One region of the Streptomyces sp. NPDC053367 genome, then DNA from elsewhere that is predicted to be linked to it. Evidence: riboswitches for the same ligand, from Rfam matches in the RefSeq annotation. Region 1 holds a riboswitch; each other region holds the start of a gene.

Evidence for each region. Region 1 has a riboswitch for thiamine pyrophosphate ahead of ACIGXJ_RS30600 (thiamine ABC transporter substrate binding subunit). Riboswitches for the same ligand answer to the same signal wherever they lie in the genome.
Region 2: another riboswitch for thiamine pyrophosphate. It lies ahead of thiO (glycine oxidase ThiO); the one in region 1 lies ahead of ACIGXJ_RS30600 (thiamine ABC transporter substrate binding subunit).
Region 3: another riboswitch for thiamine pyrophosphate. It lies ahead of thiC (phosphomethylpyrimidine synthase ThiC); the one in region 1 lies ahead of ACIGXJ_RS30600 (thiamine ABC transporter substrate binding subunit).

Annotation. Positions count from the first base shown of each region.
Region 1 covers NZ_JBITYN010000012.1:97,176-107,472, reverse strand. Annotated here, with positions in the region: gene tsf (translation elongation factor Ts) at 1-51, shown strand, start outside; gene pyrH (UMP kinase) at 247-1,005, shown strand; gene frr (ribosome recycling factor) at 1,192-1,749, shown strand; gene ACIGXJ_RS30615 (phosphatidate cytidylyltransferase) at 1,749-2,951, shown strand; gene ACIGXJ_RS30610 (SRPBCC family protein) at 3,120-3,569, shown strand; gene rlmN (23S rRNA (adenine(2503)-C(2))-methyltransferase RlmN) at 3,619-4,725, shown strand; TPP riboswitch at 4,765-4,872, shown strand; gene ACIGXJ_RS30600 (thiamine ABC transporter substrate binding subunit) at 4,951-6,042, shown strand; gene ACIGXJ_RS30595 (ABC transporter permease) at 6,018-7,685, shown strand; gene ACIGXJ_RS30590 (ABC transporter ATP-binding protein) at 7,685-8,704, shown strand; gene ACIGXJ_RS30585 (maleylpyruvate isomerase family mycothiol-dependent enzyme) at 8,838-9,635, shown strand; gene ACIGXJ_RS30580 (LAETG motif-containing sortase-dependent surface protein) at 9,662-10,297, opposite strand, start outside.
Region 2 covers NZ_JBITYN010000001.1:372,349-382,645, forward strand. Annotated here, with positions in the region: gene ACIGXJ_RS01695 (YhgE/Pip family protein) at 1-650, shown strand, start outside; gene ACIGXJ_RS01700 (TetR/AcrR family transcriptional regulator) at 674-1,303, shown strand; gene ACIGXJ_RS01705 (phytoene desaturase family protein) at 1,735-3,243, shown strand; gene ACIGXJ_RS01710 (hypothetical protein) at 3,254-4,207, opposite strand; gene metF (methylenetetrahydrofolate reductase [NAD(P)H]) at 4,264-5,187, opposite strand; gene thiE (thiamine phosphate synthase) at 5,415-6,062, opposite strand; gene ACIGXJ_RS01725 (Rv2175c family DNA-binding protein) at 6,140-6,505, opposite strand; gene ACIGXJ_RS01730 (NAD(P)/FAD-dependent oxidoreductase) at 6,640-7,890, opposite strand; gene ACIGXJ_RS01735 (hypothetical protein) at 7,923-8,294, opposite strand; TPP riboswitch at 8,349-8,460, shown strand; gene thiO (glycine oxidase ThiO) at 8,458-9,615, shown strand; gene thiS (sulfur carrier protein ThiS) at 9,612-9,824, shown strand; gene ACIGXJ_RS01750 (thiazole synthase) at 9,828-10,297, shown strand, end outside.
Region 3 covers NZ_JBITYN010000003.1:181,472-191,768, reverse strand. Annotated here, with positions in the region: gene ACIGXJ_RS10515 (IclR family transcriptional regulator) at 37-900, shown strand; gene ACIGXJ_RS10510 (SsgA family sporulation/cell division regulator) at 997-1,434, shown strand; gene ACIGXJ_RS10505 (YibE/F family protein) at 1,830-3,314, opposite strand; gene ACIGXJ_RS10500 (hypothetical protein) at 3,311-3,550, opposite strand; TPP riboswitch at 3,881-4,058, shown strand; gene thiC (phosphomethylpyrimidine synthase ThiC) at 4,051-5,850, shown strand; gene ACIGXJ_RS10490 (hypothetical protein) at 5,988-6,851, opposite strand; gene ACIGXJ_RS10485 (metallophosphoesterase) at 7,059-8,159, opposite strand; gene ACIGXJ_RS10480 (LacI family DNA-binding transcriptional regulator) at 8,346-9,458, opposite strand; gene hisC (histidinol-phosphate transaminase) at 9,931-10,297, shown strand, end outside.

The sequences.
Region 1 (10,297 bases):
GAGGCCGGTGTCACCCTGAAGCGCTTCGCGCGCATCAAGGTCGGCATCTGAGTCCGTACCGGGACCGACGCGCGACCCGCGGCGGATCACCGCCCGGGTCGACCGCAGTCGTCCGCGGACGCCGTCGCACGCGCGTGTGACGGACGACAGCAGATCTGACGAGGAGGCCATTGCCGAGCACGGGAACACCCCCAGACGGCAATGGCCTTCTTCGTATGTGCAACACGTGAAAGAGGCGGGATCTCCATGACCACCAAGGCCCAGAAGAGCGACGACGGCAAAGTGCGCGGCCGGTATCTGCTGAAGCTGTCCGGAGAGGCGTTCTCCGGCGGTGGGGGTCTGGGCGTGGACCCGGACGTAGTGCACAAGATCGCCCGTGAGATCGCCGCGGTCGTGCGCGACGGCGCCGAGATCGCGGTCGTCATCGGCGGCGGCAACTTCTTCCGCGGCGCCGAGCTCCAGCAGCGCGGCATGGACCGCGCCCGCTCGGACTACATGGGCATGCTCGGCACCGTGATGAACTGCCTCGCCCTCCAGGACTTCCTGGAGAAGGAGGGCATCGACTCCCGCGTGCAGACCGCCATCACCATGGGCCAGGTCGCCGAGCCGTACATCCCGCTGCGCGCCGTGCGCCACCTGGAGAAGGGCCGTGTGGTCATCTTCGGCGCCGGTATGGGCATGCCGTACTTCTCCACCGACACCACCGCCGCCCAGCGCGCCCTGGAGATCGACGCCGAGGCGCTGCTCATGGGCAAGAACGGCGTGGACGGGGTGTACGACTCCGACCCGAAGACCAACCCGGACGCCGTGAAGTTCGACGCGCTCGGCTACGGCGAGGTCATCACCCGCGACCTGAAGGTGGCCGACGCCACGGCCATCACGCTGTGCCGCGACAACAAGCTTCCGATCCTCGTCTTCGAGCTTCTGGCCGAAGGCAATATCGCTCGCGCCGTCAAGGGTGAGAAGATCGGCACGCTGGTGGGCGACCAGGGCAACCGGGCCTGACCGGGATTCACCCGGAGCCGGACCGGGGAATCCTCCGGAGCCCGACCGGGTAATGCCCCGGAGCCTGACCGGGGGATGGACAATGTTCTGCCGGTCGGGAACCGTGCAAGAAGACGCGACGCAGCCGGCCGCCGCCCCGACGAGGAACCGCAGCCGGGCCTTACTCAAGACACGCAGGAGCAAGTGGTGATCGAAGAGACCCTCCTCGAGGCCGAGGAGAAGATGGAGAAGGCCGTCGTGGTCGCCAAGGAGGACTTCGCCGCGATCCGCACCGGCCGTGCGCACCCGGCGATGTTCAACAAGATCGTGGCCGACTACTACGGTGCGCCGACGCCGATCAACCAGCTGGCCTCGTTCTCCGTGCCGGAGCCGCGCATGGCCGTCGTGACCCCGTTCGACAAGAGCGCGCTGCGCAACATCGAGCAGGCCATCCGCGACTCCGACCTGGGCGTCAACCCGAGCAACGACGGCAACATCATCCGTGTGGTGTTCCCCGAGCTCACCGAGGAGCGCCGCCGCGACTACATCAAGGTCGCCAAGGGCAAGGGCGAGGACGCCAAGGTGTCCATCCGTTCCGTGCGCCGCAAGGCCAAGGACGCGATCGACAAGCTGATCAAGGACGGCGAGGTCGGCGAGGACGAGGGCCGCCGTGCGGAGAAGGAGCTCGACGACACCACCGCGAAGTACGTCGCCCAGGTGGACGAGCTCCTGAAGCACAAGGAAGCGGAGCTGCTCGAAGTCTGATGAACGACTCTTCCTGGGGAGCGCCGTCCAGGGCCGGTCAGGCCGGGTACTGGGGGCCGTCCGACCAGGGGCCCGGCCAGGGGTACGTCCACGGGACTGCCCCGGCGGGTCCCGCGTACGATGCGCCTGAGGCGCAGCAGACTCGCCCCATGCCCATCGTGCCCGACGGACCCGCCGTACCCCGGTACGGCGGCGACCAGGATGACGACCGGGGGGCCGCTCGGCTGAGCGGCCCCTTGTTCCGCGACGAGACACAAGCGGCGCGGCCCTACGAGGCGCCGCAAGCACAGCCGTACGACATGCCGCAGGCGCAGCCCTACGGGGCGGTGCCGCAGAATCCGGAGCCCATGCCCGACGCCCCGCAGCCGGCCCCCGCACCGCAGAAGAAGAGCGCGGGCCGTGACCTGGGCGCGGCCATAGGGGTCGGGGTCGGGCTCGGCGCGGTGATCGTCGCGTCGCTGTTCGTCTACAAGGCCGTGTTCGTCGGTGTGATCGCGGTCGCCGTGGTCGTCGGTCTGTGGGAGCTGACCAGCCGGCTCCAGGAGCGCAAGCAGATCAAGGCGCCGCTCGTGCCGCTGGCGCTGGGCGGTGCGGCGATGGTCGTCGCCGGGTACGTCCGGGGCCCCGAGGGCGCGTGGGTCGCGATGGCCCTCACCGCGCTGGCCGTGCTGGTCTGGCGGATGACCGAGCCGCCCGAGGGCTACCTCAAGGACGTCACCGCCGGCGTCTTCGCGGCGTTCTACGTGCCGTTCCTCGCCACGTTCGTCGCGCTGCTGCTGACCGCCGACGACGGGCCCTGGCGCGTTCTGACGTTCCTGCTGCTGACCGTGGTCAGCGACACCGGGGCCTACGCGATCGGCTGGCGCTTCGGCAAGCACAAGCTCGCTCCGCGGATCAGCCCCGGCAAGACGCGCGAGGGGCTGTTCGGCGCGGTGAGCTTCGCCATGGTCGCCGGTGCGCTGTGCATGGAGTTCCTGGTGGACGACGGCCGCTGGTGGCAGGGCCTGCTGCTGGGGCTCGCCGTCGCCGCCAGCGCCACGCTGGGCGACCTCGGCGAGTCCATGATCAAGCGGGACCTCGGCATCAAGGACATGGGCACCCTGCTTCCGGGTCACGGCGGCATCATGGACCGCCTGGACTCGCTGCTGCCGACTGCTCCCGTGGTGTGGCTGCTGATGGTGCTGTTCGTCGGCTCCGGCTGACGAGTCCGGCGGTGCTGTTCGTCGGCTCCGGCCGGCGAGTCCGGCGGTGCGCTCGCTCACGGACCTCTGCCCCTGCGGGGCGGGGGTCCGTACGTCGTCCTGCGGTGGTGGCCGGGGGGCGTGCCCGGTGGGACGATTTCGGTGTACGCCCGCAAAGGGGGTCCACCCATGTCCGCCATCCGTGAATCCATCGACATCGACTGCCCTCCGGAAGACGCCTACGCCTATCTCACCGACCCCGCCCACCTGCCGGAATGGCAGCTGAGCGCGGTCGCGGCCGAGCCGCTCGAAGCGGGGCCGCTCCACCCCGGCTCCCGGGTCCGGGTCACCCGCCGGGTGGGCACCCGGCAGATCCCGGTGACCCTGGAGTTCGACGCGCTCGACCCGCCGCACAGCTGGGAGCTGCACGGCGTAGAGGGGCCCGTGCGTCCGCGCACCCACGGCGAGATCGAGCCGCTCGACGACGGACGCCGCTCCCGCGTGACCATCGAGGTCGACTTCGAGGGCCACGGCCTCGGCAAGGCCCTGGTCCCCCTCGTCGTCCGCCCCCAGGCCCGCAAGGAGCTGCCCCGGGACGAGGCCCTGCTGAAGCAGCGGTTGGAGCGCACGGGCGCCTGATCCTCGGGGTCGCGGGTCACTCATGACGATCTGCGACACTGGTAGCACCATGCCCAAGCCCGGAGAACTCACCTTTGTCGCGCCGCGCGGAGCCAAGCAGCCGCCGCGGCATCTCGCCGATCTCTCGCCCGCCGAGCGCAAGCAGGCCGTGGCCGAGGCCGGGGAGAAGCCGTTTCGCGCCAAGCAGCTGTCGCAGCACTACTTCGCGCGGTACGCGCACGACCCGCAGGAGTGGACCGACATTCCGGCCGGGTCCCGGGAGAGGCTGCGCGAGGCGCTGTTCCCCGAGCTGATGACCGTCGTACGGCATCTGTCGACGGACGAGGGGACCACGCGCAAGACGCTGTGGCGGCTGTTCGACGGGACGCTCGTCGAGTCGGTGCTGATGCGGTACCCGGACCGGGTGACCATGTGCATCAGCTCACAGGCCGGATGCGGTATGAACTGCCCGTTCTGCGCGACCGGGCAGGCGGGTCTCGACCGGAATCTGTCGACGGCCGAGATCGTGCACCAGATCGTCGACGGCATGCGCGCGCTCAGGGACGGCGAGGTGCCCGGCGGGCCCGCGCGGCTGTCCAACATCGTCTTCATGGGCATGGGCGAGCCCCTCGCCAACTACAAGCGGGTCGTCGGCGCCATCCGTGCCCTGACCGACCCCGCGCCCGACGGGCTGGGGCTGTCGCAGCGCGGCATCACCGTCTCCACCGTCGGGCTCGTGCCCGCGATCCACCGGTTCGCCGACGAGGGCTTCAAGTGCCGGCTGGCGATCTCCCTGCACGCCCCGGACGACGAGCTGCGCGACACGCTCGTGCCGGTGAACACGCGGTGGAAGGTGCGCGAGGTCCTGGACGCCGGGTTCGAGTACACCGAGAAGTCCGGGCGCCGGCTGTCCATCGAGTACGCGCTGATCCGTGACATCAACGACCAGGCCTGGCGCGGTGACCGGCTGGGCCGGCTGCTCAAGGGCAAGCCGGTGCACGTCAACCTGATCCCGCTGAACCCGACGCCCGGCTCGAAGTGGACCGCCTCGCGGCCCGAGGACGAGAAGGCGTTCGTCGAGGCCATTGCGGCGCACGGGGTGCCCGTGACCATCCGGGACACCCGAGGTCAGGAGATCGACGGAGCCTGTGGTCAGCTCGCCGCGACCGAGCGGTAGTCTGAGAGCCGTAGTCCGAGATCCGTTCAATACATCTTCATATTCCGACAGGGGAGCGCCACAGCGCTGAGAGTGCGGCGATCGGGCCGCAGACCCTCTGAACCTCGCCCAGGTCATTCTGGGTAGGAAGTTCGGTCATCACTCGAGCTGTTGCGCCCCGCCCGGGCCCCGAAGAGGACCCGGGCGGGGCCGCGTCTCTTCCTGGACCGTCCCAGGAGGAATTCCGTGCACATCAAGACGTTCGTCGCCGCGGCCGTCGGCCTCGGCCTGGTCACGCTGTCCGCGTGCGGGTCGGACTCCGCCTCCGACACGGACACCGGTTCCGGCGGCAAGGGCTCCAGGACCGTCACCCTCGTCAGCCACAGCTCGTGGGCGGTGTCCGAGGACGTCCTCGCCGCCTTCGAGAAGCAGTCCGGCTACCAGGTCAAGGTGCTGGAGGACGGCGACGCCGGCCAGGCCGTCAACAAGGCCGTCCTCACCAAGGACAACCCCCAGGGCGACGTGTTCTTCGGCGTCGACAACACCCTGCTGTCGCGGGCCCTGGACAACGGGCTCTTCCAGCCGTACGAGGCGAAGGGCCTCGACCAGGTCGGCGCGGAGTACCAGCTCGACAAGGACGAGCACCGGGTCACGCCCGTCGACTTCGGCGACATCTGCGTCAACTACGACAAGCAGTACTTCGCCGACCACAAGCTGGCCCCGCCGGCCACGCTCGACGACCTGACCGAGCCCGCGTACAAGAACCTCCTCGTCACCGAGAACGCCTCCACCTCCTCGCCCGGTCTGGGCTTCCTGCTCGGTACGGCGGCGAAGTACGGCGACGACGGCTGGCAGGACTACTGGAAGAAGCTGAAGGCCAACGGCGTGAAGGTCGTCGACGGCTGGGAGCAGGCCTACAACGAGGAGTTCTCCGGCTCGGCCGGCGGAAAGAAGGCCAGGGCCGACCGCCCGCTGGTGGTGTCGTACGCCTCCTCCCCGCCCGCCGAGGTGATCTTCGCCGACCCGAAGCCGAAGACCGCGCCCACGGGCGTGGCGAGCGGCACCTGCTTCCGGCAGATCGAGTTCGCGGGGCTGCTGAGCAACGCGAAGAACGCCGAGGGCGGCAAGGCGCTGATCGACTTCCTGATCTCGAAGCGGTTCCAGGAGGACATGCCGCTGAACATGTTCGTCTACCCGGTGACCGAGGCCGCGAAGGTGCCCGCCGAGTTCACGCAGTACGGTCCCGCCGCGAAGAGCCCCGAGACCATGGACCCGGCGAAGATCGCCGAGCACCGCGATGAGTGGGTCACGTCGTGGACCTCGCTCGTACTGAAGTAAGGCGCGGAAGCCGTACGGGGAGCGCGGCGCGGCTGGGTCTTATGGCCCTGCCCGTCGCGTTCTTCGGGCTGTTCTTCGCCTACCCCGTCGCCGCGATCGTCGAGCGCGGGCTGCACGCCGACGGGGTGTGGCGGCTGGGCCGGCTCGGTGAGGTGCTCGCCGACCCCGGCATCCGGCACGTGCTGTGGTTCACCACCTGGCAGGCCCTCGCCTCGACCGCGCTCACCCTGCTGATCGCGCTGCCCGGCGCGTATGCGTTCGCCCGGTTCGACTTCCCCGGCAAACAGGTGCTGCGCGCGGTGGTCACCGTGCCGTTCGTGCTGCCGACCGTGGTCGTCGGCACCGCGTTCCTGGCCGTCGTAGGCCGCGGTGGTCTGCTGGACGAGCTGTGGGGCGTACGTCTGGACACCACCGTGTGGGCGATCCTGCTGGCGCACGTCTTCTTCAACTACGCGGTCGTCGTACGGACCGTCGGCGGTCTGTGGGGCCAGCTCGACCCGCGGCAGGAGGAGGCCGCGCGGATGCTCGGCGCGTCCCGCCTCACCGCCTGGCGCACGGTCACGCTGCCCGCGCTCGGGCCGGCCGTCGCGGCCGCGGCCCTGATGGTGTTCCTGTTCACCTTCACCTCCTTCGGCGTGGTGCAGATCCTCGGCGGGCCCACGTTCTCGACCCTGGAGGTCGAGATCTACCGGCAGACCACCGAGATCTTCGACCTGACCACGGCCGCCGTGCTCACCCTGGTCCAGTTCGCCGCGGTGGGCGCGATCCTCGCCGTGCACGCCCGGACCGTACGGCGGCGGGAGACGGCCCTTCGGCTGGTGGACACCTCGGTGACGTCGGCGCGGCCGCGCGGGGCGGGGCAGTGGGCGCTGCTCGCCGGTGTGCTGGTGACGGTCGCCGTGCTGCTGGTGCTGCCGCTGGCGGTGCTCGTGCAGCGGTCGCTGGACGCGCCGGACTTCGGCTACTACCGCGCGCTGACCTCGTCCGACGGCGGCGCGTTCCTCGTGCCCCCGATCGAGGCGATCGGGAACTCGCTGCGGTACGCGTGCGTGGCCACCGCGTTCGCCGTACTGATCGGCGGGCTGGCCGCCGCCGCGCTGACCCGGCGGGACGCGGGGCGGCTGGTGCGCGGGTTCGACGCGCTGCTGATGCTGCCGCTCGGGGTGTCCGCGGTGACCGTCGGTTTCGGCTTTCTGATCGCCCTGGACGAGCCGCCGCTGGATCTGCGGGCCTCCTGGGTGCTGGTGCCGCTCGCGCAGGCACTGGTCGGGGTGCCGTTCGTGGTGCGGACGATCCTGCCGGTGCTGCGGGCGGTGGACGGGCGGCTGCGGGAGGCCGCGGCCGTGCTCGGCGCGTCGCCGTGGCGCGTGTGGCGGGAGGTGGACCTGCCGATGGTGCGGCGGGCTCTGCTGGTCGCCGCCGGGTTCGCCTTCGCCGTGTCCCTCGGCGAGTTCGGGGCGACCGTGTTCATCGCACGGGCCGACCACCCGACTCTGCCGGTCGCCGTGGCCAAGCTGCTGGGGCGGCCCGGTGACCTCAATTACGGGCAGGCGATGGCCCTGTCGACGATTCTGATGCTGGTGTGCGCGGTGGCCCTGCTGGTGCTGGAGCGGCTGCGGACCGACCGGACGGGGGAGTTCTGATGCTGCTCGGACTCGAGGACGCGACCGTACGGTTCGGCGGGCGGGCCGTGCTCGACGGCGTCGACCTGGGTGTCGGCGAGCACGAGATCGTGTGTGTGCTCGGGCCGAGCGGCAGCGGCAAGTCGACCCTGCTGCGGGCCGTGGCCGGCCTGCAGCCGCTGGACGCCGGACGGGTGCTGCTCGACGGCCGCGACCAGGCGGGCGTGCCCGCGCACCGGCGGGGAGTGGGGCTGATGTTCCAGGACCACCAGCTCTTCCCGCAGCGGGACGTCGGCGGCAACGTCGCCTTCGGACTGCGGATGCACGGTGCCTCCAAGCGGCAACAGCAGGAACATGTCGGCGAATTGCTCGACCTCGTCGGTCTGCCGGGCGCCGCGCGGCGGGCCGTGGCCGCGCTGTCCGGCGGTGAGCAGCAGCGGGTGGCGCTGGCCCGGGCCCTCGCACCCAGGCCGCGGCTGCTGATGCTGGACGAGCCGCTCGGCCAGCTCGACCGGTCGCTGCGCGAACGGCTCGTGGTCGAACTGCGGGAGCTGTTCGGAAGGTTGGGCACCACCGTGCTGGCGGTCACCCATGACCAGGGCGAGGCCTTCGCGCTCGCCGACCGGGTCGTGGTCATGCGGGAGGGGCGGATCGCCCAGTCCGGTACGCCCCTTGAGGTCTGGCAGCGGCCGGTCGACGAGTTCGTCGCCCGCTTCCTGGGCTTCGACAACGTGGTGCCGGCGACCGTGACCGGAGAGGCCGCGGACACGCCCTGGGGCAAGCTGCCGGTGCCGGAGGGCTCCCCGCAGGGCGGCCACGCCGTGCTCGTACGGCCTGCCGGTGTGCGGCTGGTGCCCGCGGCGGACGGGCTGCGCTGCACGGTGACCGCCCGCACCTTCAAGGGCACCCATGTCGCGGTCCACCTCCAGCCCGAGGACGCGCCCCGGCTGGAGGCGGCCTGCGCGCTGCGGGAGGCGCCGGGGGTCGGGGACGTGGTGGGGGTGGAGTTCGAGGCGGAGGAGATCGTGGTGTTGGGGTGAGGTGGGGTGAGTGGGGCGGGGCCGGGGAGGATCCGGAGGCTCGACCAGGGGTGGGCGCCGACTCCGGTGATAATCGGACCGGCCCTGTGGAAATCTTGATGCTCAGTGATCGCACCGCTCCTACGGTGGGGGCATGACGCGACTCACCCATGACCGCTACTGCGACGACATCGCCCACCAGGTGGATTTGCTGAGGTCCGTCGTGACCTCCGGCGCCGACCTCGCCGCCACCGTACCGACCTGCCCCGACTGGTCGTTGGACGAGCTGGTGCGCCATACGGGCCGGGCCCTGCGCTGGGCGGAGCTGTTGGTGCGCACCCGTGCCCAGGAGGAGATCCCGGACGAAGAGGTGCCGGACCGGCACGGGCCGGAGAAGGTGGGCGACCCGGCCGCGCTGGACGCCTGGCTCGCGGACGCCGGCCGGCTGCTGGTCGCCACCTTGCGCGAGGCCGGTCCCGACGCGCCGGCCTGGAGCTGGGCTGGCGAGAACACCGCCGCGTTCTGGGCCCGCCGGATGACCCACGAGATCACCGTGCACCGTGCCGACGCCGCGCTCGCCGCCGGGCTCCCTTACGAGGTCGCGCCGGACATCGCCGCCGACGCGATCGACGAATGGCTGGAGATCGTCACGTTCGTGCAGCGGGTGATGCCGCACACCGGCGCCGGTGAGCTGCGGGGTACCGGGCAGAGCCTGCATCTGCACGCCACGGACCCCGGGCCCGAGCTGAACGCCGAGTGGCTCGTCGAGCTCACCGACGAGGGAGTCGTGTGGCGGCGTGGACACGCGAAGGCGACGGTCGCGCTGCGCGGGCCGCTCACCTCGGTGCTGCTCGCCTTCTACCGCCGAATACCGCTGGACTCGGCGGACTTGGAGGTGCTCGGCGAGCGCGAGCTGCTGGAGTTCTGGCTGGAGCGGGCCACCTTCGACTGAGCCGGGGCGGCCCGCCCCAGCCGGCGTCAGCGGCTGCTGTTCGAGCCGCGTCGGCGCAGGCCGAAGAAGACCGCGCCACCGCCCACCACGACCAGGGCGGCCGCGACACCGGCGATCAGACCGGTGTTGGAGTTCGCGCCGGTCTCGGCGAGGTTGGAGTCACCGGCCGCAGGCGAGGGGGCGTTGCCCGGGGCGGTCTCCGTCGGCGGGGCGCTCTCGCTCTGCGGTGCCGAGGGGGTCGGCGTGGCCGACTCGGAGGGGGCCGGGGCGCTCTCCGAGGGGGTTTCCGACGGCGTCGGGGTCGACGGGGTCGACGGGGGCTTCGGGGTCTCGTCCTTCTTGCAGGGGGTGGACGGCGTGACCAGGTTCGGCTCGATGTCCTCGTCGACATAGCCCGGCGCCAGGACGTGGATGCGGTACTCCGCGTTCGGCTTCCAGTCCTCGGCGAAGGTGATCGTGGTGCCCTCGCGGGAGCCCTTCACCTGCTGGGTGCCGACGAGGCGTTCGTCGGCGCCCTTGTTCTCCAGGTAGACCGAGATCGTGGCGAGGACCCCGGACGGGTCCTTGTCGGTCACGGTGATGACGCCCTTGCTGCCGTCGCACGCGGCGGCGGCGGAGAACTCGCTGATGTCGCAGGCCAGAGCGTTGCCCGCGACTCCGAG
Region 2 (10,297 bases), on a different contig from region 1:
CCGACCCCGTGCAGCTCGCCGACCAGGCTCTGCACAAGGCGCCCAACTACGGCACCGGATTCGCGCCCTACTTCATCCCGCTGTCGCTGTGGGTCGGCGCGATGGTCGCCTACATGCTGATCACGCCGCTCAACCGGCGGGCCCTGGCGGCGGGCGCCTCGGCGTGGCGGATCGCGCTGGCGGGCTGGCTGCCGGTCGTCGCGATCGGGGTGCTGCAGACGGCCGCCCTGATGGCGGTGCTGCGCTGGGGGGTCGGCCTGCAGCCGGTGCGGGCGGCCGGGACGGTGGCGTTCCTGTGCCTGGTCGCGGCCTGCTTCGCGGCGATCGTGCAGTGGCTCAACGCCCGCTTCGGCGCGGCCGGCCGCATCCTGGTCCTCGCCGTGCTGATGCTCCAGCTGACCTCGGCGGGGGGCACCTACCCGGTGCAGACCAGCCCGGGCTTCTTCAACGCGATCCACCCGTACCTGCCCATGAGCTACGTCGTCCAGGCGCTGCGGCGCCTCGTCACCGGCGGCGGGCTCGGCCCGGTGTGGCAGGCGTGTGCCGTGCTGGCGGCCTTCACGCTGGGGGCGCTCGCGCTGACCGCCCTGTCGGCTCGGCGCAGGCAGGTGTGGACGCTGGACCGGCTGCATCCGGAGCTGAGCCTGTGAGCGGACGCGGGACAATCATGACCATGGAAAGCAGCAGCGCCGCGTCGGGCGCCCGCACCCGCCGCGAGGCCACCCGGCAGAAGCTCTACGAGGCGGCCGTCACCCTGATCGCCGAGCAGGGCTTCTCCGCCACCACCGTGGACGAGATCGCCGAGCGGGCCGGGGTCGCGAAGGGCACCGTCTACTACAACTTCGCGAGCAAGTCCGTGCTCTTCGAGGAGCTGCTGAGGCACGGTGTGGGGCTCCTCACCGCCTCGCTGCGTCAGGCCGCGGAGCACACCGCGCGGGAGGGCGGCGGCGCGGTGGACGCCCTGGACGCGATGATCCGCGCGGGCCTGGTCTTCATCGACCGCTATCCGGCCTTCACCCAGCTGTACGTCGCCGAGCTGTGGCGCACCAACCGGGCCTGGCAGTCCACGCTGATGGTGGTCCGGCAGCAGGCCGTGGCCGTCGTCGAGGGCGTGCTGCGCCAGGGCGTGGCGAACGGCGAGCTGAGCGAGGAGATCGACATCCCGCTGACGGCCGCCGCACTCGTCGGCATGGTGCTGGTGGCCGCCCTGGACTGGCAGGCGTTCCAGCCGGAGCGCTCCCTGGACGACGTGCACGCGGCGCTGTCCCGGCTGCTCCAGGGGCGGGTCAGCGGGCGGGGCTGACCGGGCACCGCCGTACACACAGGAAAGCGCCGGTCCGGGCTGGCCGCGTCCCCCGCGGGCCAGACCTGAACCGGCGCTCCCCCCGTGCTCCCCCGTTCCCCCGTGTTTCCCCCCGTTCCCCCGTGTCTCCCCCGTGTCTCCCCCGTCGGGCCCCCGTCCGGTCGTCCCCCGGGTTCCTCCGGGCCTCGCTCCCGCCGACCGGGCCGGCGGAAGGAGCGGTCCAGGGCGGCGCCGTTCCGCCGCCCCGTGTCGGCGGTGCCGGCGCCCTGCCCTTTTCCGTGCCTCCACTCTCCCGTCCGGACGGGGCGTGCCCCATCCGTGCGCGTACTCATCTCGGCGCCTAGGTACGGGTACTCACGCCTGGGTGCCCGCCCCCGGTGCGGGACGGCCCCGAGGCCGGATTGTCAGCGGTGGCCGATAAAGTCGCAGGCATGGCACGGATTGCGGTGATCGGCGCCGGGATGGGCGCGATGGCGGCCGCCGCCCGGCTGGCCGTCGCGGGCCACCGGGTGGCGGTGTACGAGCGGACGGACACCTACGGCGGAGCGGTGCGCCGCTTCGAGCGGGACGGCTTCCGCTTCGACACCGGGCCGGGTCTGCTGCCCCTGCCCGCCGTGTGGCGCGACCTGTTCATCAAGACCGGCAAGGAGCCCCTGGAGTCCTGCGTCGAGCTGGTCCAGATCGACCCGTCGTCCTGCCATGTCTTCCCGGACGGCACCACCGTGCCCCTGCCGAACGCGTCCCGCGCGGGCGTGGTCGCCGCGCTCGACGAGGCTCTCGGCGCGGGTACGGGCGCCCGCTGGGGCGACTTCCTGGTGCGGGCCCGCGAGGCCTGGGACCGCACGCGCCGGCCTCTGCTGGAGGAGCCGCTGTGGCCCGACTGGGAGGTGCTGGCGGAGCGTGAGCCGTACCCGTCCGTCCCGCACAAGAGGCTGCTGCGCACCCGCCGCGCGGGCACGCTGCGCGAGATCGGCGCCTGGGAGCTGCGCGACGAGCGCCTGGCCGACCTCCTGGAGACCCAGGTCCTCGCCTACGGACTCGATCCCCGGACCGCTCCGGCGAGCGCGGCCGTGCTGCCGTACATGGAGCACGCCTTCGGCACCTGGTACGTGCGCGGTGGCCTGCGGGAGCTGGCCCGCGCGGTGTACGAGCGGTGTGTGCGGCGCAGGGTCGAGTTCGTCTTCGGCGCCGAGGTCACGGGCATCGTGGAGAAGGACGGCCGGGCGGCCGGGGTGGAGCTGGCCGACGGCAGCGTCGCCGAGGCGGACCATGTCGTGGCGGACGTCGACCCGGCGCGGCTGCGCGCCCTGACGGGGCATCCGCTGGACGCGGACGGCGATGTGCGCCCCGGCCCCGCCGCCTCGGCCGCGTCGGGCCGGTTCACCCTCCTGCTGGCCCTGGTGGGCGGGCGCGAGCCGGGCGTGGCGCACCGCACGGTCGTTCACACGCCGGACCGCGAGAGAGAGCTGGACTTCCTCGCGTCCCCCGGTGGCGACGAGCCGCCGCGCCCCACGGTGACCGTGCTGCGTCCCGACGACCCCGCCCTCGTCCCGGACGACGGGCACGAGGCCGTGGTGGTCTCCGCGGTCGTCCCGGCCGACGCCGGGTGGGAGCAGGAGGAAAGGCTGCGGCAGTACGCGGGCCTGCTCCTCGAAGCGGCCGGACCCGCGATACCCGGGCTGCGGGAGCGGGTGCTGTGGCATGAGGTGCGCACCCCGGCGCACACGGCGGCGGAGACAGGGTCCGGTTCCGTGCCCGCACCCGCGCTCGCCGCCGGCGAGGGCCGCTTCCTGCACCCGGCGAACGCCACCCGGCTGCCCGGCCTCTACCGCGTCGGCGGCTGGTCCCACCCCGGCGGCGGCCTGCCCCACGCGGGCATGTCCGGCGCCCTGGTGGCCGGTCTGATCGTGGAGGGGCCGGACTTCCGGGGCTCGCAGTGAGCAGCCCGGCTCAGTAGCGGTACTGCTGCTCGTCGTACCCGGTGCCCTGGGCCTGGCCGTGGCCGTCGCCCTGGTACGGGTACGGCTGCTCCTGCGGAAACTCTCCGTACTGCTCGTCGGTGCGCTGCTGCGGCACCCAGACACCGCCGGCCGGGGTCTGGCCGTAGCCGTCGGTGCCGTACTGGTCCTGACCGTAGGCCTGCTGGCCGAACTGCTGCTGGCCGCCGTAGCCGGTGTCGTAGGACGCTCCGTCGTAGGTCTGGGTGCCGATGTACGGGTCGGAGTAGGCGGCGTACTGCTGCTGGCCGCCGGTGTCGTAGCCGTAGCCCTGCTGGCCGTAGCCGGAGTAGGCGTCGTAGCCGTAGGCCGGGTCGGGGCTCTGGGCGGTGGCCGCGTACTGGTCCTGGGGCTGCGGTGCCTGGGGGTGGCCGCCGGTGTCGCCGTACACGCCGTAGGAGCCGGTGTCCTCGGGGAGGGGCTGGGGCTCGTAGACGGCGGTGGTCTCGGCGGCGGGGTCGTGGGCGCGGGCCGGGGTGAAGACGTCGTCGCGGTCGTAGTCGTCGTCTTGGCCGTAGGCGGAGCCGGGGCGGTCGTAACCGTCCGTGCCGTGGTCGTCGGCGCTCGCGTCGGCCGCCTCCAGGCCGGAGACCTCCAGGGTGGGGTCGCGGCGCTCACCGCGGGCGCGGCGCGAACCGCCTCCGCCGGCGTCCGGCCGCTTGACCGCCCAGCCCGCCGCGAAGCCGCGGCGGAAGGACATCGTGACGTAGACCTGGCCGACCGCGAAGGCACAGGCGCCCAGGCCGATGACGACGACCGAGGAGATCAGCACACCGGCGACGACGCCCAGGAAGCCCGCGAAGGCGAGCAGCCGCCAGCGCAGCCGTGCCTTGTACTGCAGCAGCACCTCGCCCAGCAGCCACAGTGCGACGACGCCGAACGCGATGTAGAGGACCGCCCAGCCCATGTACGCCCCTCTCCCAGTGACCGCTACGCAGTGTGTCGTATACCGGTGCGGCAGGTCTAGGCCTGCGGGGGGTGGTGCAGGCCCAGGTTCTCGTAGATTTCCAGCGTCGCCGTGGAGTTGTTGAGCGTGATGAAGTGCAGTCCGGGGACTCCCTCGGCCAGCAGCCGCGCACAGAACTCGGTGGCGAACTCGATACCGATGGAGCGTACAGCGGCGGGATCGTCTTGTGCTGTGAGGATGCGCTCTTTCAGCTCGGACGGGATGTGGGCGTTGCTGAGCGCGGGCAGCCGTTCCAGCATCCGGACACTGGTGACGGGCATGACCTCCGGGATCACCGGGGTGTCGCAGCCGGCCGCCGCCACCCGGTCGCGCAGCCGCAGATAGGACTCGGGCTGGAAGAACATCTGCGTGATGGCGTAGTCGGCGCCGGCCCGGCACTTGTCGACGAAGTGCTCGACATCGGTGTCCCAGTCGGTGGAGCGCGGGTGCATCTCGGGGAAGGCCGCGACACCGACGCAGAAGTCGCCCGACTCCTTGATGAGCCGGACGAGCTCGGCGGCGTAGGTCAGGCCCTTGGGGTGGGGCACCCAGTCGCCCATGGGGTCGCCGGGCGGGTCGCCGCGCACGGCGAGCATGTTGCGGATGCCGGCGTCGGCGTACTGGCCGATGATGTTGCGCAGTTCGGCGATGGAGTGGTTGACGGCGGTGAGGTGGGCGACCGGTGTGAGGGTCGTGTCCACGACGATCTGCTGGGTCTCCTTGACGGTGCCCGCGCGGGTGGAGCCGCCGGCGCCGTAGGTGACGGAGACGAAGTCCGGGGAGACCGCCTCGACCCGGCGGAGCGCGCTCCACAGGTTCTTCTCGCCCTTGGGGGTCTTCGGCGCCGAGAACTCGAAGGAGTACGTCGTCTTGCCGGTGGCGAGGATGTCACGCACGGTGCGTGCGCGATCAGTCCTGGTGGATGCGGTTCCTAGGGCCATACCCGCAGGTTATCCAGGGGTCGGCGGTCCCCCAACCGAATGACGGAAATTTGCCCGATTTGCCCGGCTACTGTCCAAAGGGTGGACAGCGGGTGCCCGAAATGAGCCGATTGGAGCGGATGAGTGTCTCGCCATGCGGCCGAACGCGTCTCGCCGCTCGGCCGCACCAGCCCCCGCACCGCGGACCCACACGGCTCCGGACGGTCGTACGCGAGCCTCACGCGGTCCTACGCGGACCGCAGGCGCTTGGCGAGCTCGGCCGCGGCGGCTCCCGGGTCGTCGGCCTCGGTGACGGCCCGTACGACCACCACCCGGCGGGCGCCCGCCTCCAGCACCTCGTCGAGGTTGCCGAGGTCGATGCCGCCGATGGCGAACCAGGGCCGGTCGGTGCCGAGCGCGGCGGTGTACCGCACCAGGTCCAGGCCGGGTGCGTACCGGCCGGGCTTGGTGGGGGTGGGCCAGCAGGGGCCGGTGCAGAAGTAGTCCACGCCCTCCTGGACCGCTGCCGCCGCGGCCTCCTCCTCGGCGTGCGTGGAGCGGCCGATCAGGACGTCCTCGCCGAGGATGGCGCGGGCCGCGGGCACCGGCAGGTCGCCCTGGCCGAGGTGCAGGACATCGGCCCCGGCGGCGTGCGCGACGTCCGCGCGGTCGTTCACCGCGAGGAGCTTGCCGTGCCGGGCGCAGGCGTCGGCGAAGACCTTCAGGTGCTCCAGCTCCTCGCCGGCCTCCATGCCCTTGTCGCGCAGCTGCACGATGTCGACGCCGGAGGCGAGGACCGCGTCCAGGAACTCGGGCAGGTCGCCCTGGCGCTTGCGGGCGTCCGTGCAGAGGTAGAGCCGGGCGTCGGCGAGCTGGGCGCGTGCGGTCGCGGGCATACGTGTCCCCCCGTGGTGTCGGTGGCGCACGGGCCGGGGACGTACCCCGGCCCTGTGCCTCCAGAGTGCTGATCAGGTCAGACGGCGAGCGCCTGGGCGCGGCGCTTCACCTCCGTGCCGCGATTCTCGCTGAGCGCCTGCGCGGGGGTGCCGGGCAGGCTGTCGTCGGGGGTGAAGAGCCACTCCAGCATCTCTTCGTCGGTGAAGCCGTCGTCCCGCAGGAGCGTCAGGGTGCCGGTGAGGCCCTTGACGACCTTGTCCCCGTCGATGAAGGCGGCGGGGACGTGCAGTGCGCGGTTCTCACCACGGCGTACGGCGATGAGCTGGCCCTCCTTGACCAGCTGCCGCACGCGGGTCACCTCGACACCGAGCATTTCTGCGATGTCGGGGAGGGTGAGCCAGGCGGGGACGAGAGCATCGATCTTTGCGTCAATCTCGGTCACAGGGACAAGCCTGCCATCCAGCACTGACAGTCGGAAGTCGAGGCCACCCGGGTGGGGGCGTGATCACGTCTGCCGGGCCCTTCGGGCCGATCGCCCGCGCGGCGCAGCCGCACATCGGGACAGCTCCGCGCCCCCTACAGCGCGGCCGCCTTCAGAGGGCGGGCCGGGTCCGCCAGGAGGTCCGGATCCATCCGGGCGCCCGACTCGATCAGCTTCCTGCCCTGCGCCAGGTCCCTCGGGCGGCCGACCGCCAGCAGGGCCACCAGGCGGCCCTCGCGCAGCCAGCACACCGACCAGGCCGGACCCGACGGGTCGCCGCGCCACAGCAGCGTGTCGGCGGAGGTGTGGTGGCCTGCGTACTGCACGAACCGGCCGAACTGCTCGGACCAGAAGTAGGGCACCGGGTCGTAGACGGACGGCGGCTCGTCCGTCGAGGCGCCGATGATGTTGGCGGCGACCGTGCGCGGGCCCTGCAGGGCGTTGTCCCAGTGGTGGACCAGCAGTCGCTCGCCGTAGCGGCCGGAGGGGAAGGAGGCGCAGTCGCCGACCGCGTGGACGTCGGGGGCGGAGGTGTGCAGGTGGGCGTCGGCGACGACCTCGCCGTGGGCGCCCAGCTCGACGCCGGAGCCGGTGAGCCAGGCGGTGGCGGGGCGGGCGCCGATGCCGACGACGACCGCGCCGGCGGGCAGCCGGGTGCCGTCGTCGAGGACGACCTCGCCGGGCTCGACGCGGGCCACACGCGTGTGGGTGCGCAGATCGGCGCCGGCGTCGGCGTACCAGGAGGCCATCGGGGCGGCGACCTCGGCGGGCAGCGCCCCGGCGAGCGGCCGGTCGGCGGCCTCCACGACGGTCACCGCGCAGCCCGCCTCGCGCGCGGCGGTGGCGAACTCGGCGCCGATCCAGCCGGCTCCGACGACCACGATGTCGTGCTGGCGGGCCAGGACGGGCCGCAGCCGCTCGGCGTCGTCCAGGGTGCGCAGCAGATGCACGCCGGGCACGCCCTCGGCGCCGGCCAGATGCACCGGTTCGGCGCCGGTGGCCAGGACCAGGACGTCGTAGGGCACCGGGCCGTGCTCGGTGTCCAGCTCATGGTCGGCCGGGCGCAGGCCGAGGGCCTCGCGGCCGAGGTGCAGCTCGATGTCGAGCGCCTCGAAGTCGACGTCGAAGGCGGAGCCCTCGGCGGTGCCGAGCAGCACGGCCTTGGACAGCGGGGGCCGGTCGTAGGGCTGGTGGGGTTCGGCGCCGATCAGGGTCACGGTGCCCGTGAAGCCCTGTTCGCGCAGGGCGACCGCGGTCTGCACGCCGGCCATGCCCGCGCCCACGACGACGACACGCCGCGGCACGGTCGCTCCCGGCGCTTCCCGTTCCTGCGTCTGCTCGCTCACCTGATCACCATAGACAACTGACAATCCGTCAGTCACCGGCCGTGTCCCGTGACCTCCCCCACCACGTCCGTGACCTCCTCCACCACGCTGGTCCCGCTGCCCGGCCGCGACTCCCACTCCCAGGTCTCCTCCAGGCGGAGCCGCCCGTCGGGCAGCTCCACGACCCGTGACACGCAGTGCCCGGAGGCCGTCGTGCCGTCGAGCCGCAGCTGGACATACCGAAAGTCCAGCCGGTCTCCGTCCCGGGTTCCCACCAGCCGGCCGCGCACCACATCGCCGCCCGCGTACTCGGCCCAGATCCCGCCGTCCTTCTCGTGGTACGTGAACCGGGTGCGGGTGCCCACCTGACCTGGGGCTTGGTCGGCGACCGGGGCGAGGACGAGACCGTCGAGCGAACGGGGCACGGCTGAAGGCTCCCTTACGAGGGTGTGGCGGCTGCGGTTAGGGTGGGGCAAACGTAAAGCACTCGCGGGAGCCCGGACGCACCGGGCTGAGAGGGAGGCTGGCGGCCTCCGACCGTACGAACCTGATCCGGGTCATGCCGGCGAAGGGAGGGGCTGGACGCCCATGTCGCGTACGTCAGACGTCCTCGTGGTCGGGGGCGGCATCATCGGTCTGGTGACGGCGTGGCGGGCCGCGCAACGCGGTCTCGCCACGGCTGTCGTGGACCCGGAACCGGGCGGCGGGGCCGCGCAGGTGGCGGCCGGGATGCTGGCCGCCGTCACCGAACTGCACTACGGCGAGCAGACCCTGCTCGGCCTGAACCTCGCCTCGGCGCGCCGCTACCCGGAGTTCGCCGCCGAGCTGACCGGCCTCACCGGGCACGACCTCGGCTACCGGCAGTGCGGCACCCTCGCCGTCGCGCTGGACGCCGACGACCGCGCGCACCTGCGCGAACTGCACGCGCTCCAGCAGCAGTCGGGCCTGGACTCGCAGTGGCTGTCCGGACGTGAGTGCCGGCGCCTGGAGCCGATGCTGGCGCCGGGCGTGCGCGGCGGGCTGCGGGTGGACGGCGACCACCAGATCGACCCGCGGCGCCTCGCGGCGGCCCTGGTGGCGGCCTGCGCGCAGGCGGGCGTGGTGTTCCACCGCGACTGGGCCGAACAGCTCACCGTCGTACGGGAGCGGGCCGCGGGTGTCGTCACGCGCGCGGGCGCGCTGCTGGGGGCCGGGCAGGTGGTCCTCGCGGCGGGCAGCCTCAGCGGGCGGCTCGCCGGTGTCCCGGACGACGTACTGCCGCCGGTCAGGCCGGTGAAGGGGCAGGTGCTGCGGCTGACCGTGCCGGGGCGGTACGCGCCCTTCCTGCACCGCACCGTCCGCGCGGTGGTGCGCGGCAGCCAGGTCTATCTGGTGCCGCGGGAGAACGGCGAGCTGGTCGTCGGGGCCACCAGCGAGGAACTCGGCTGGGACACCACGGTGACCGCGGGCGGCGTGTACGAGCTGCTGCGCGACGCCCACGAACTGGTCCCCGGCATCACCGAACTGCCGCTGACGGAGACCCGCGCGGGTCTGCGCCCCGGCTCACCCGACAACGCGCCGCTGCTCGGCCCGACCGAGCTGGACGGCCTGCTGCTGGCCACCGGCCACTACCGCAACGGCGTGCTGCTGACGCCGGTCACCGGCGACGCCATGGCCCACGTCCTGACCACCGGTGAACTGCCCGACGAGGCCCGCCCCTTCACGCCCCGGCGCTTCACCACCGCACTCACGGAGCAGCCCGTATGAACCTCTCGGTCACCATCTCGGTCAACGGCGAGCGTCGGCAGATCGAGCCGGGGACGGCTCTCGACACGCTCGTGCGCTCCCTCACCGCGGCGCCCTCCGGAGTGGCCGCCGCGCTCAACGAGACCGTCGTGCCGCGCACGCAGTGGTCCTCCACCGCGCTCGCCGAGGGCGACCGCGTCGAAGTCCTCACCGCCGTACAGGGAGGCTGACCCATGGCCGACGATCCGTTCGTCCTCGGGGGTACGACGTTCAGCTCCCGGCTGATCATGGGGACCGGGGGCGCGCCCAGCCTGGAGGTGCTGGAGCGGGCGCTGGTGGCGTCCGGGACGGAGCTGACGACCGTCGCCATGCGGCGCGTCGACCCCTCGGTGCACGGCTCGGTGCTGTCCGTGCTGGACAGGCTCGGCATCCGCGTCCTGCCCAACACGGCCGGCTGTTTCACCGCCGGGGAGGCCGTGCTGACGGCCCGGCTGGCCCGCGAGGCGCTCGGCACCGACCTGGTCAAGCTGGAGGTCATCGCCGACGAGCGCACCCTGCTGCCGGACCCGATCGAGCTGCTGGACGCGGCCGAGACGCTGGTGGAGGACGGCTTCACCGTCCTGCCGTACACCAACGACGACCCCGTCCTCGCCCGGAAGCTGGAGGACGCGGGCTGCGCGGCGGTCATGCCGCTGGGGTCGCC
Region 3 (10,297 bases), on a different contig from region 1:
GCACGGGCAGCACCCTCGCGCTTCGGGAGTGACCCCTTGGCCACGGTTGACACCAGCACCCCCGCTTCCCCCCACGCACCGCCCGACGCCGCCCGGATCCTCACCAGGCCCCCCGAGCAGCCGGCCCCGGCGGGAGCACGGCCCCCGCACCCGGCCACCACCCTCATCAGCTCCGTCCAGCGAGCGATGCGCCTGCTGGAGTGCGCCGCCGGACACCAGCACGGCGCCCCCGCCAAACAACTGGCCAGGGAGACCGGCCTGGCCCTGCCGACCGCCTACCACCTGCTGCGGACCCTGGTGCACGAGGGCTATCTGCACCGGGACAAGGGCCTGTTCTTCCTGGGCGAGGCAGCCGAACGCCTCAGCAGCAACGGAGCGCAGCAGAAACGTCGCAGCACGGTGGTCGAGGCTCTTGCGCAATGGCGTGATTCGATCGGTGTGCCGGTGTACTACGCCCAGTACCGCGACGGCGAGATCGAGGTCGTCTGCGTCTCCGACACCCCCGGCAACCCCGCTGTGGAGGAGTGGGCCGACTTCCGCGAGACCGGGCACGCGCACGCCATCGGCCAGTGTCTGCTCTCCCAGCTGGACCAGGAGGCCCGCCGCGACCACCTGGACCGCTACCCCGTCCAGCCCATCACCCCGTACACCGTGCGGGACACCGGTGCCATACTGCGCCGCCTCGACCGGACGGAGCGGATGGGTCCGGTGACCGAACGTCAGGAGTACGCCCTGGGCACGGTCTGCGCGGCCATTCCGATCACTGTGGGTAGCACCGCGGCGACGATGGCCATCTCCCTGCCGGTCCAGCATGAGGCCCGTCTGCTCTCGGCGGCCAGGCAATTGCAGTGCGAGGTCGGGCGTCTGCTGGGGTCGCTGGCGATCTCTATCAGTATCTGAAAACTCACTCCTTGTGATCTGGTGTGCACGTTGAGCAAGATGCCACCACGATCAGGGTTCATTCCCGGCCAGTCGACGGCGAAGACGGGGTAGGCGATGCGCGAGTCGGTGCAGGCAGAAGTCATGATGAGCTTTCTCGTCTCCGAGGAGCTCTCCTTCCGGATCCCGGTCGAGCTGCGCTACGAGACCTGTGATCCCTACGCCGTTCGGCTGACCTTCCATCTTCCCGGGGATGCCCCGGTCACCTGGGCGTTCGGGCGCGAGCTGCTCATCGACGGCGTGGGCCGGCCGAGCGGCGAGGGCGATGTGAGGGTCGCGCCGGTCGAACCGGAGTCCCTGGGCGAGGTGCTGCTCCGGCTTCAGGTCGGCAGCGACCAGGCGCTGTTCCGCTCCTCCACAGCGCCGCTGGTGGCGTTCCTCGACCGCACGGACAAGCTGGTGCCGCTCGGTCAGGAGACCTCGCTGGCCGATTTCGACACCCATCTCGACGAGGCCCTGGACCGGATCCTCGCGGAGGAACAGAGCGCGGGGTGACGCGTGACGTCCAGGGAGGTGGCGTAACGCTTCACCACGGAGAGCGTGGGGCGGGGCGGGGCGCCTGGCCATTGGGCCGGGTCGGTGGCCGGGGGATGGGCTGGGGCCGGTGACCGTACGCCCGGTCCGGGCCGGTGACCGTGTGTCGGGTCCGGGTCGGTGACCGTATGCCGTCCGGGCCGGTGACCGTTCGCCGGGTCGGCAGGCCGTGAGAGGGCGCTGGGCCGGGAGGCTGTGACCTGCGCACTGGGCACCGGTCCGTGATCCGCGCACTGGGCACCGGTCCGTGACCCGCGCACGGGGGCGCCAGCTCGTGACCGCGCCCCCGGTCGGCCGGCCCCCGGCCGTGCTCCGGGCAGCTGCCGCTGAAGGTGCCGCCGAGCGTGCGGCGGCACTCAGCGCTTGCGCCGCCTGCCCCTGCCGGTCCGGACCGCCACGGCGGGCGACGGGCTGGCCTCCGAGGGCGCGAGCGCCGGACGGTCGGCGGAGACCATGAGCGCGGCCAGGGCGGTCGTGACCGGAACGGACGCCACCAGGCCGATCGAGCCGACCAGCGTGCGCACGATCTCCTCCGCGACCAGCTCGCTGTTGACGACCGCCCCCACGCTGCTCTGCGCGATCGAGAACAGCAGCAGCAGCGGCAGAGCCGCGCCCGCGTAGGCGAGGACGAGCGTGTTGACGACCGAGGCGATGTGATCGCGGCCGATCCGGATGCCCGCCCGGTACAGGCCGCGCCAGCCCATCGTCGGGTTGGCCTCGTGCAACTCCCACACCGCCGACGTCTGGGTGACGGTCACGTCGTCCAGGACCCCGAGCGAGCCGATGATGATGCCCGCCAGCAGCAGACCGCTCATGTCGATCGACGGGTACAGCCCGTGGATCAGGCCGGTGTTGTCGTCCGTGTTGCCGGTGAGGGCGGCCCAGTCGATGAACCACGAGCCGAGCACGCCGATCAGCAGCAGGGAGATCAGGGTGCCGAGCACGGCCACCGAGGTCCGGGCGGACAGGCCGTGACACAGATACAACGCGATCAGCATGATCGCGCTCGCCCCGACCACCGCCACGACCAGCGGGTTCGAGCCCTGAAGGATCGCGGGCAGGATGAAGAAGTTGAGCACCACGAAACTCATGGCCAGAGCGACCAGCGCCATCACCCCGCGCATCCGGCCCACGAGCACGACGGCGATCGCGAAGATGCCGGCGAGCACACCCAGCGGAAGCCGGCGGTTCACATCCACGACGGAGTACTGCAGGTCCTTCGGCGCGGAGGGCTCGTAGGCGACCACGACCTCCTGGCCCTCGTGCAACTGCCGTGACTGGTCCGGCTGCACGATCTCGGTGAACGTGCGCCCGCTGTCCTCGCCGGAGTCGACCCGGATCGTCGCCCGCTTGCAGGTGCCGTTCTCCTGCTGCTGCGCCGAGGAACCCTCCGCGGTGGAGGTGTCGCCTGTCGGGGGGACGCCGGAGGCATTGACCGACTTGCAGTCCAGCTCCTCGACCTTGGTGACCGTCGCCTGTTCCGTCTGCCGGTCGAAACCGACACCGGTGCGCTCGTGTGGCGGCGCACCGCCGGGCCACAACACCGCGAGGCCCACCACGACCGCGGCCGCGAACGGGACGAGGATCGCCGCGATCACCTTGCGCAGATGCTTGGAGACGGGCGCGGCCGGTCCATGACTGTGACTGTGCGAGTGACCGCCTCCGTGGCCGCCTCCGTGGCCGCCTCCGCCACCGTGACCGCCTCCGTGGCCGCCGCCGCCTCCGTGACCACCTCCGCCTCCGTGGCCGCTGCCTGACCCGTGACCGCCTCCGTGGCCGCCGCCGCCTCCGTGACCACCTCCGCCTCCGTGGCCGCTGCCTGACCCGTGACCGCCGCTCACGTCGCGGCCGCTGCCACGTCCGTGCCGTCCAGCGAGACCATGCCCGCCCTCGGCACCGCCTCCACCACCGGAGCCGTAGCCCCCGTCTCCACCGCCGAAGCCGTAGCCGCCGCCGGCCTCGTGTCCGCCGCCAGAGCCAGGGCCGTCTCCGGAGCCAGGGCCGCCACCGGCCCCAGGACCGCCACCGGCCCCGGTCCACCCGCTCTCTCCACGCCCGTGCCCGTGCCCCTGGCCATGGCCACCGTCACCCGGTCCGTGTGCCTGCCCGCCCTCGGAGCCTGCCGCGGTGCCGGGCGCCGCGCCGCCTCCGGTGCCGTATCGGCCGCTCCCGTCGCCCGGGAAAGAGGGTCCGGGCCCGTGCCCGGAACCGTGTCCGTTTACGGCTGCGGGGCCGGCCCCGCAGCCGCCGATGTGACGACCGCCGGAGGCCCTCGCGGTGGGTCCGTCACGGCGCGGTTCGGGCGGCGGGAACGGGGGCTGCTGTGTCGTGGTCACTGACCGATCATCGCAAGAACGACAGGGGCCCCCTGTTCACCGCGCCCGAAGTGACGCTAGCGTGGAGGCACCTTTGTACACGCGGGAGCTCGGAGCACCGGGCTGAGAGGGCGCTGACCTCCGTCTTCGCGATGTTTCACGTGGAACACGTGGTGTTCCACACGAAACACCGGGAGACGGTGACCGCTGCGTCGACCGCCGAACCTGTTACCGGGTAATGCCGGCGTAGGGAGTAGGTCTCATGACCAGCAAGGACGTACGCACGCCTGCCTCCACGCAGCAGGGGACCTCCGCGGTCTCCGAGAGCGACGACGTCAGGAAGTCCATCGGATGGCACAAGGCGTATGTCGAGGGCTCGCGCCCCGATATGCGCGTGCCGGTCCGTCAGGTGCACCTCACCAACGGCCAGTCGGTCACGTTGTACGACACATCAGGCCCTTACACCGATCCATCCGTCGAGACGGACGTCCGCAGGGGCCTGGCGCCGCTGCGGGAGAACTGGATCATCGCCCGTGGCGACACCGAGGAGTACGCGGGCCGTCCCGTCCGCCCCGAGGACGACGGCCTCAAGCACACCTCGCCGCGTGGTGGACTGCGCAATCTCGACGCGGTCTTCCCGGGCCGCCCCCGGCTGCCGCGCCGCGGCCGCAGCGGTCAGGCGGTCACGCAGCTGGCCTATGCGCGCCGGGGCGAGATCACGCCCGAGATGGAATACGTGGCCATCAGGGAGAACGTTTCCCCCGAGGTGGTGCGCGAGGAGATCGCGGCAGGCCGGGCCGTGCTGCCGGCGAACGTGAACCACCCGGAGATCGAGCCGATGATCATCGGCAAGCGGTTCCTGGTGAAGGTCAACGCCAACATCGGCAACTCCGCGGTGACGTCCTCCATCGAGGAGGAGGTCGAGAAGATGACCTGGGCGACCCGCTGGGGCGCCGACACGGTCATGGACCTGTCCACCGGCCGCAACATCCACACCACCCGCGAGTGGGTGCTGCGCAACTCCCCCGTGCCCATCGGCACGGTGCCGCTCTACCAGGCCCTGGAGAAGGTCGACGGCCGGGCCGAGGAGCTGACCTGGGAGATCTACAAGGACACGGTCATCGAGCAGGCCGAGCAGGGCGTGGACTACATGACCGTCCACGCGGGCGTCCGGCTGCCGTACGTGCCGCTGACCGCCAACCGCAAGACGGGCATCGTCTCGCGCGGTGGCTCGATCATGGCCGCGTGGTGCCTGGCGCACCACAAGGAGAGCTTCCTCTACGAGAACTTCGAGGAGCTCTGCGAGATCCTCGCCGCGTACGACATCACGTACTCGCTCGGCGACGGCCTGCGCCCGGGTTCGATCGCGGACGCCAACGACGAGGCGCAGTTCGCGGAGTTGAGGACGCTCGGGGAACTCAACCGGATCGCCAAGCGTTTCCATGTGCAGACGATGATCGAGGGCCCCGGTCACGTCCCGATGCACAAGATCAAGGAGAACATCGACCTTCAGCAGGAGATCTGTGATGAAGCTCCGTTCTATACGCTCGGCCCGCTGACCACGGACGTCGCGCCCGCGTACGACCACATCACTTCCGGCATCGGTGCCGCGATGATCGCCTGGTGGGGCACGGCCATGCTGTGCTACGTCACGCCCAAGGAGCACCTGGGCCTGCCCAACCGTGACGACGTCAAGACCGGCGTCATCACCTACAAGATCGCCGCGCACGCCGCCGACCTCGCCAAGGGGCACCCGGGGGCGCAGGAGTGGGACGACGCGCTGTCCGACGCCCGGTTCGAGTTCCGCTGGGAGGACCAGTTCAACCTGGCCCTCGACCCGGACACGGCACGGGAGTTCCACGACGAGACCCTCCCGGCCGAGCCTGCCAAGACGGCTCACTTCTGCTCCATGTGCGGGCCGAAGTTCTGCTCGATGAAGATCTCCCAGGACATCCGCCGTGAGCACGGCGGCAGCAAGGCGGAGATCGAGGAGGGCATGGCCCAGAAGTCGAAGGAGTTCGCGGCGGCCGGCAACCGGGTGTACCTGCCGCTCGCGGACTGACACCGACAGGCGGCCGACCGGGTCGTACGGCCATGGGTCCGCGGACCTGCCGTACGCCTCGGGTCGGCGGCCTGCCGAAGCTCCCGGTGGCCCGGTGTGCGGCTTGCGCTCCCCTGGGCGGGCGGCGCAAGCCGGGGTCAGTCCGGCTGGTGCTCGGGGCCCCCGAAGTCGGGGCTGCTGAAGTCGGGACTGGTGTAGCTCGGGCGAGGGCTCGCGGAGGCGCCCTCGCCGGGGCTGGTGAAACCCGGGCGGTCGTAGCCGAGATGGGGCATGCGCCCGGCCGGTGTCGGTGGACTCGTGCGGGGCAGGGCGACCGGGCTCGACGCGGCGAGCGCGTCGCGCAGGAACGGCACGATGCCGCGCTCCAGCAGGGCCTCCCGCCAGGCCTGCCTGGCCTGGTCCAGCTCCCCGCCCGGATCGTCGTAGGAACTCGGGCTTGGTGTGGGCCTGTTGCGCAGGGCGGTGAGCAGCAGGCCGACGGCGGCGACCAGGATGGCGACGGCGGTCAGGGCGCCGAACGCCCATCCGGTCGTGAGCATGGTGTCGGCGAAGGACCGGTCCGGATCGAGCACCTTCAGGAGGTAACCGACGAGCAGGAAGATCGCGGCGGCGGTTCCGGCCAGGACAGGGGCGAGGACGGCGACGACCGCGACGGCCCCCGCGCCGGCGGTCTCGGTGACCTCCCCCATGACGGAGGCGAGTCCGCCCGTGCCCGCACCGGGCTCGGAGCCGGACTCGCGCAGGGACGACGAGGTGGGTGGTGTGGGCCGGCGCAGTTCCTCGCGGACCTTCACATAGTGCTGGTACTCGGTCGCCGCGGCGGCCGTGATGAGAGCGGTGGCGCCCAGCGCCATGGTGCGCAGTTGTTCGGGGTTGAGCCGCTGACCGACAGCGGCCAGTTCAGGACGGTGCGGGGCGGAGCGCAGCGCCTCATCGAGGATCCGCTCGTACTCCTGGCGGTCCTCGCTCAGCAGGTGCTGCGGAACGCTGTTCATGTGCATCCCCCGATGCTCCGTAGGGCTTGGGGCTCGCACGCTGACGAGCCGTCGGGCAGAAACGGAGGGGAGCCTGCTACGGATAAGCCGATGGTAGAGCGGTGACGGCACACGTCGACAGGGGGTTTGCAGAAATTGCCCTCCGGTCCGCGCCCTCGGGCTCGCGCTGTCACCTTCCGGGCCTGCGACGGGGTACCACGGCCCGGTGAAGTCTCACTTGTCCAGCGGGAGTTGCTGCACGAGCAGCTTTCCGGCCATGGTCACTCCGCCGTCCATGGCGATGGCGAGGCCGTCGGCGTAGACGTGCGGTCCCTCGACCACGGGGCCGGCGTTGTCCTCGCCGTCCTCGGAGCCGACCTCGCCCAGGAGGTAGGGGATGGGGCTGTGGCCGTGGACGATGCGGCTGCCGCCGAAGACCTCGAGCAGCGAGCGCACATGGTCGGCGCCGCCCTCGTCACGGAAGGAGAAGCGCTTGGTGAACTTGCGGAACAGATCCCAGACCTCGTCCGCGTCGTTGCGGGTGAGGGTCTCGCGGATCGTGTCGTTGACTTCCTCGATGGAGTCGCCGTAGTCCAGATAGGCGGTGGTGTCGGAGTGCACCAGCAGATGGCCGTCGACCTGCTCCAGGGCGTCGAGGCGGGACATCCACTGCAGATGGTGGTCCTGGAGGCGGTCCATGTCGGTCTTCTGGCCACCGTTGAGCAGCCAGGCCGCCTGGAAGGTGGCGGTGCCCGCGCCGGAGTTGACGGGGGTGTCGCCGAACCGCTTGGCGCCGATGAGCAGCAGCTCGTGGTTGCCCATCAGGGCCTTGCAGTAGCCGCCGGCCGCTGCCGCCTCGGCGGACAGCCGCATCACGAGGTCGATGACGCCGATGCCGTCCGGACCGCGGTCGGTGAAGTCGCCGAGGAACCACAGCCGGGCGGTGCCCGCGCACCAGTGACCCGCGGCGTCGATCAGGCCCTTCTCCTGAAGAGCGGCGATCAGCTGGTCGAGGTAGCCGTGCACGTCGCCGACCACGAACAGCGGGCCGGGGCCGGCCGCGGGCTGGGGGACGGGCGCGGGGGCCGGGTCGACGGTGACCTGGAGAGTGTCACCCCGGTTGATGACGGGCAGGTCGCGCTGGGTGGGCGTGTACCCCTCCGGGTAGTCCACCGGCTCCGGGACGGGGGCGGCCGTCTCACCGGGGTGGCTGCCCTGGGCGGGGTACGGGCCGGTCTCATGGACGTACGCGGGCACCCGGAAGTCGCGCAACGTCGCCGTCCGCTCCACCTCGGGTCCCTGACCGGCCCCCTGAGTCATCGACCCCTCCACCATCGCGCCGCAGCTGCACCGATCGGACTGCCTGGTCGCAGCGGCCCGCGGTGCCGTGGGCCCATCATAGGAATGCGGATCGTGCCATGTGATGACCCAGGGGTGGTGAAAAGAAGCAGGACTCCGGTTTCACCGTGGCTTTCGCCCCGATTGGGCCGGGCTTCGCCCGAGCCGTCGGCCGGTCCGGCGCTATCCCTCTTCCGGGGAGCGCGGGGGGCTGACGGTCCGGCGCGGCGGGCGCCGTTGCGAAGAGGTGCGCACGATCAGCTCCGTCGGTATCACCTGTTCGACGGGATGATCCGACTCGACTCCCTCGATGGCGTCGATGAGGAGCTGGACGACGGCCGTGCCGATGCGGCGCGGCTTGAGCGACAGCGTGGTGATGGGCGGCTCGGTGTTGGCGTACACGGTGGACTCGCTGCAGCACACCAGCAGCAGGTCCTCGGGCACGCGCAGGCCGTAGCGGCGGGCGGCGGCGAGCAGGTCGGTGCCGTTGGGGTCGAACAGCCCGTAGACGGCGTCGGGGCGGTCGGGCCTGGCCAGGAGCCGGTCGGCGGCGACGGCGCCGGCGCAGGGGTCGTGCGCCGGGTAGGCCTCGTAGACCGGGTCCTGGCCGACGCGCTCGCACCAGCGCAGATAGGCCGTGGTCGACAGGTGGGTGTAGGTGTCGGTGGTCGTGCCGGTCAGCAGGCCGATCCGGCGGGCGCCCGCGTCGGCCAGATGGTCGAGGATGCCGAGGACGGCGGCCTCGTGGTCGTTGTCGACCCAGGCGGTGACGGGAAGGGAGCCGGCCGGGCGGCCGTCGGAGACGACCGGTAAACCCTGCCGGACCAGCTCGCTGACCACCGGGTCCTGGTCGGAGGGGTCGATGACGACCGTGCCGTCCAGGGCGACGTTGGACCACACGTCGTGGCGGGAGGTCGCGGGAAGGATGACGAGGGCGTAGCCGCGGGCGAGCGCGGCGGAGGTGGCGGCACGTGCCATCTCCGCGAAGTACGCGAACTCGGTGAAGGTGAAAGGTTCATCCCCGTACGTCGTCACGGTCAGGCCGATGAGTCCCGACTTGCCGGTACGGAGGGTTCGGGCGGCTGCCGAGGGGCGATATCCCAGTCGGTCGGCGACCTCGCGGACATGGCGGCGGGTGGCGTCCGGGAGCCGGCCCTTGCCGTTGAGGGCATCGGAGACGGTTGTGATGGAGACCCCGGCGGCGGCGGCCACATCTCTGATGCCCGCCCGTCCCGGCCGGCTGCCTCGGCGTGAGGTTTCCGCGCGGCTCACCTGGTGCTTCCCTGCTGCTGTCATGGCGTGCCGATAGTAGGGCTCATGCGGTGGGGTAGTGCGGACGCATATGCACCCGTTGACAGGCACGATTCTGCAAGGCTGTCAGGCCGGAAAAACCTTTGAAAGCAAGGGAGTTGGCGGCTTCTGCTGTAGGACGTGGCGTCTCGGCGCGTGCACGCCTGCCAACTGCCCGATGTTTCGAAGAGGTCTCAACTCACCTTCACGAGGGACGCGCGCCACGGCGCAAGCCACCGGCGCATAGATATATGTATGGTGCGCCCCCGATTCATGGCCCTTCGTACGGTGATGCCCCTGTTGTCAGTGGGGCTGCTGGGACATCCCCGCTCGGCGCCTGCCTCGCGCCCGCTCCGGGCCCACCCGGTCCAGGTGGTGGACGCGGACCCATTCGCAGCGGGCCCGAATCCTCTTAAGGTGAGAAGCATTGGAAGCCGGCGGTGCTGACGGTCCGCCGGTGATCGCGAGGAGGACTGCGGTGAGCGAGACGAGCCCGAAGCTGCGCGCCGAGCTGGAGGGTATCCCCACCTACAAGCCGGGCAAGCCTGCCGCGGCCGGGGGGCCGGTGGCGTACAAGCTGTCCTCCAACGAGAACCCCTATCCCCCGCTGCCGGGCGTCATGGAGAGCGTCACCGCCGCAGCCGCGTCCTTCAACCGCTACCCGGACATGGCCTGCATGGGGCTGATGGAGGAGCTGGCCGAGCGCTTCGGTGTGCCGGTCTCGCACCTGGCCACCGGCACCGGTTCGGTCGGTGTCGCCCAGCAGCTGCTCCAGGCCACGTCCGGCCCCGGCGACGAGGTCATCTACGCCTGGCGGTCCTTCGAGGCGTATCCGATCATCACCC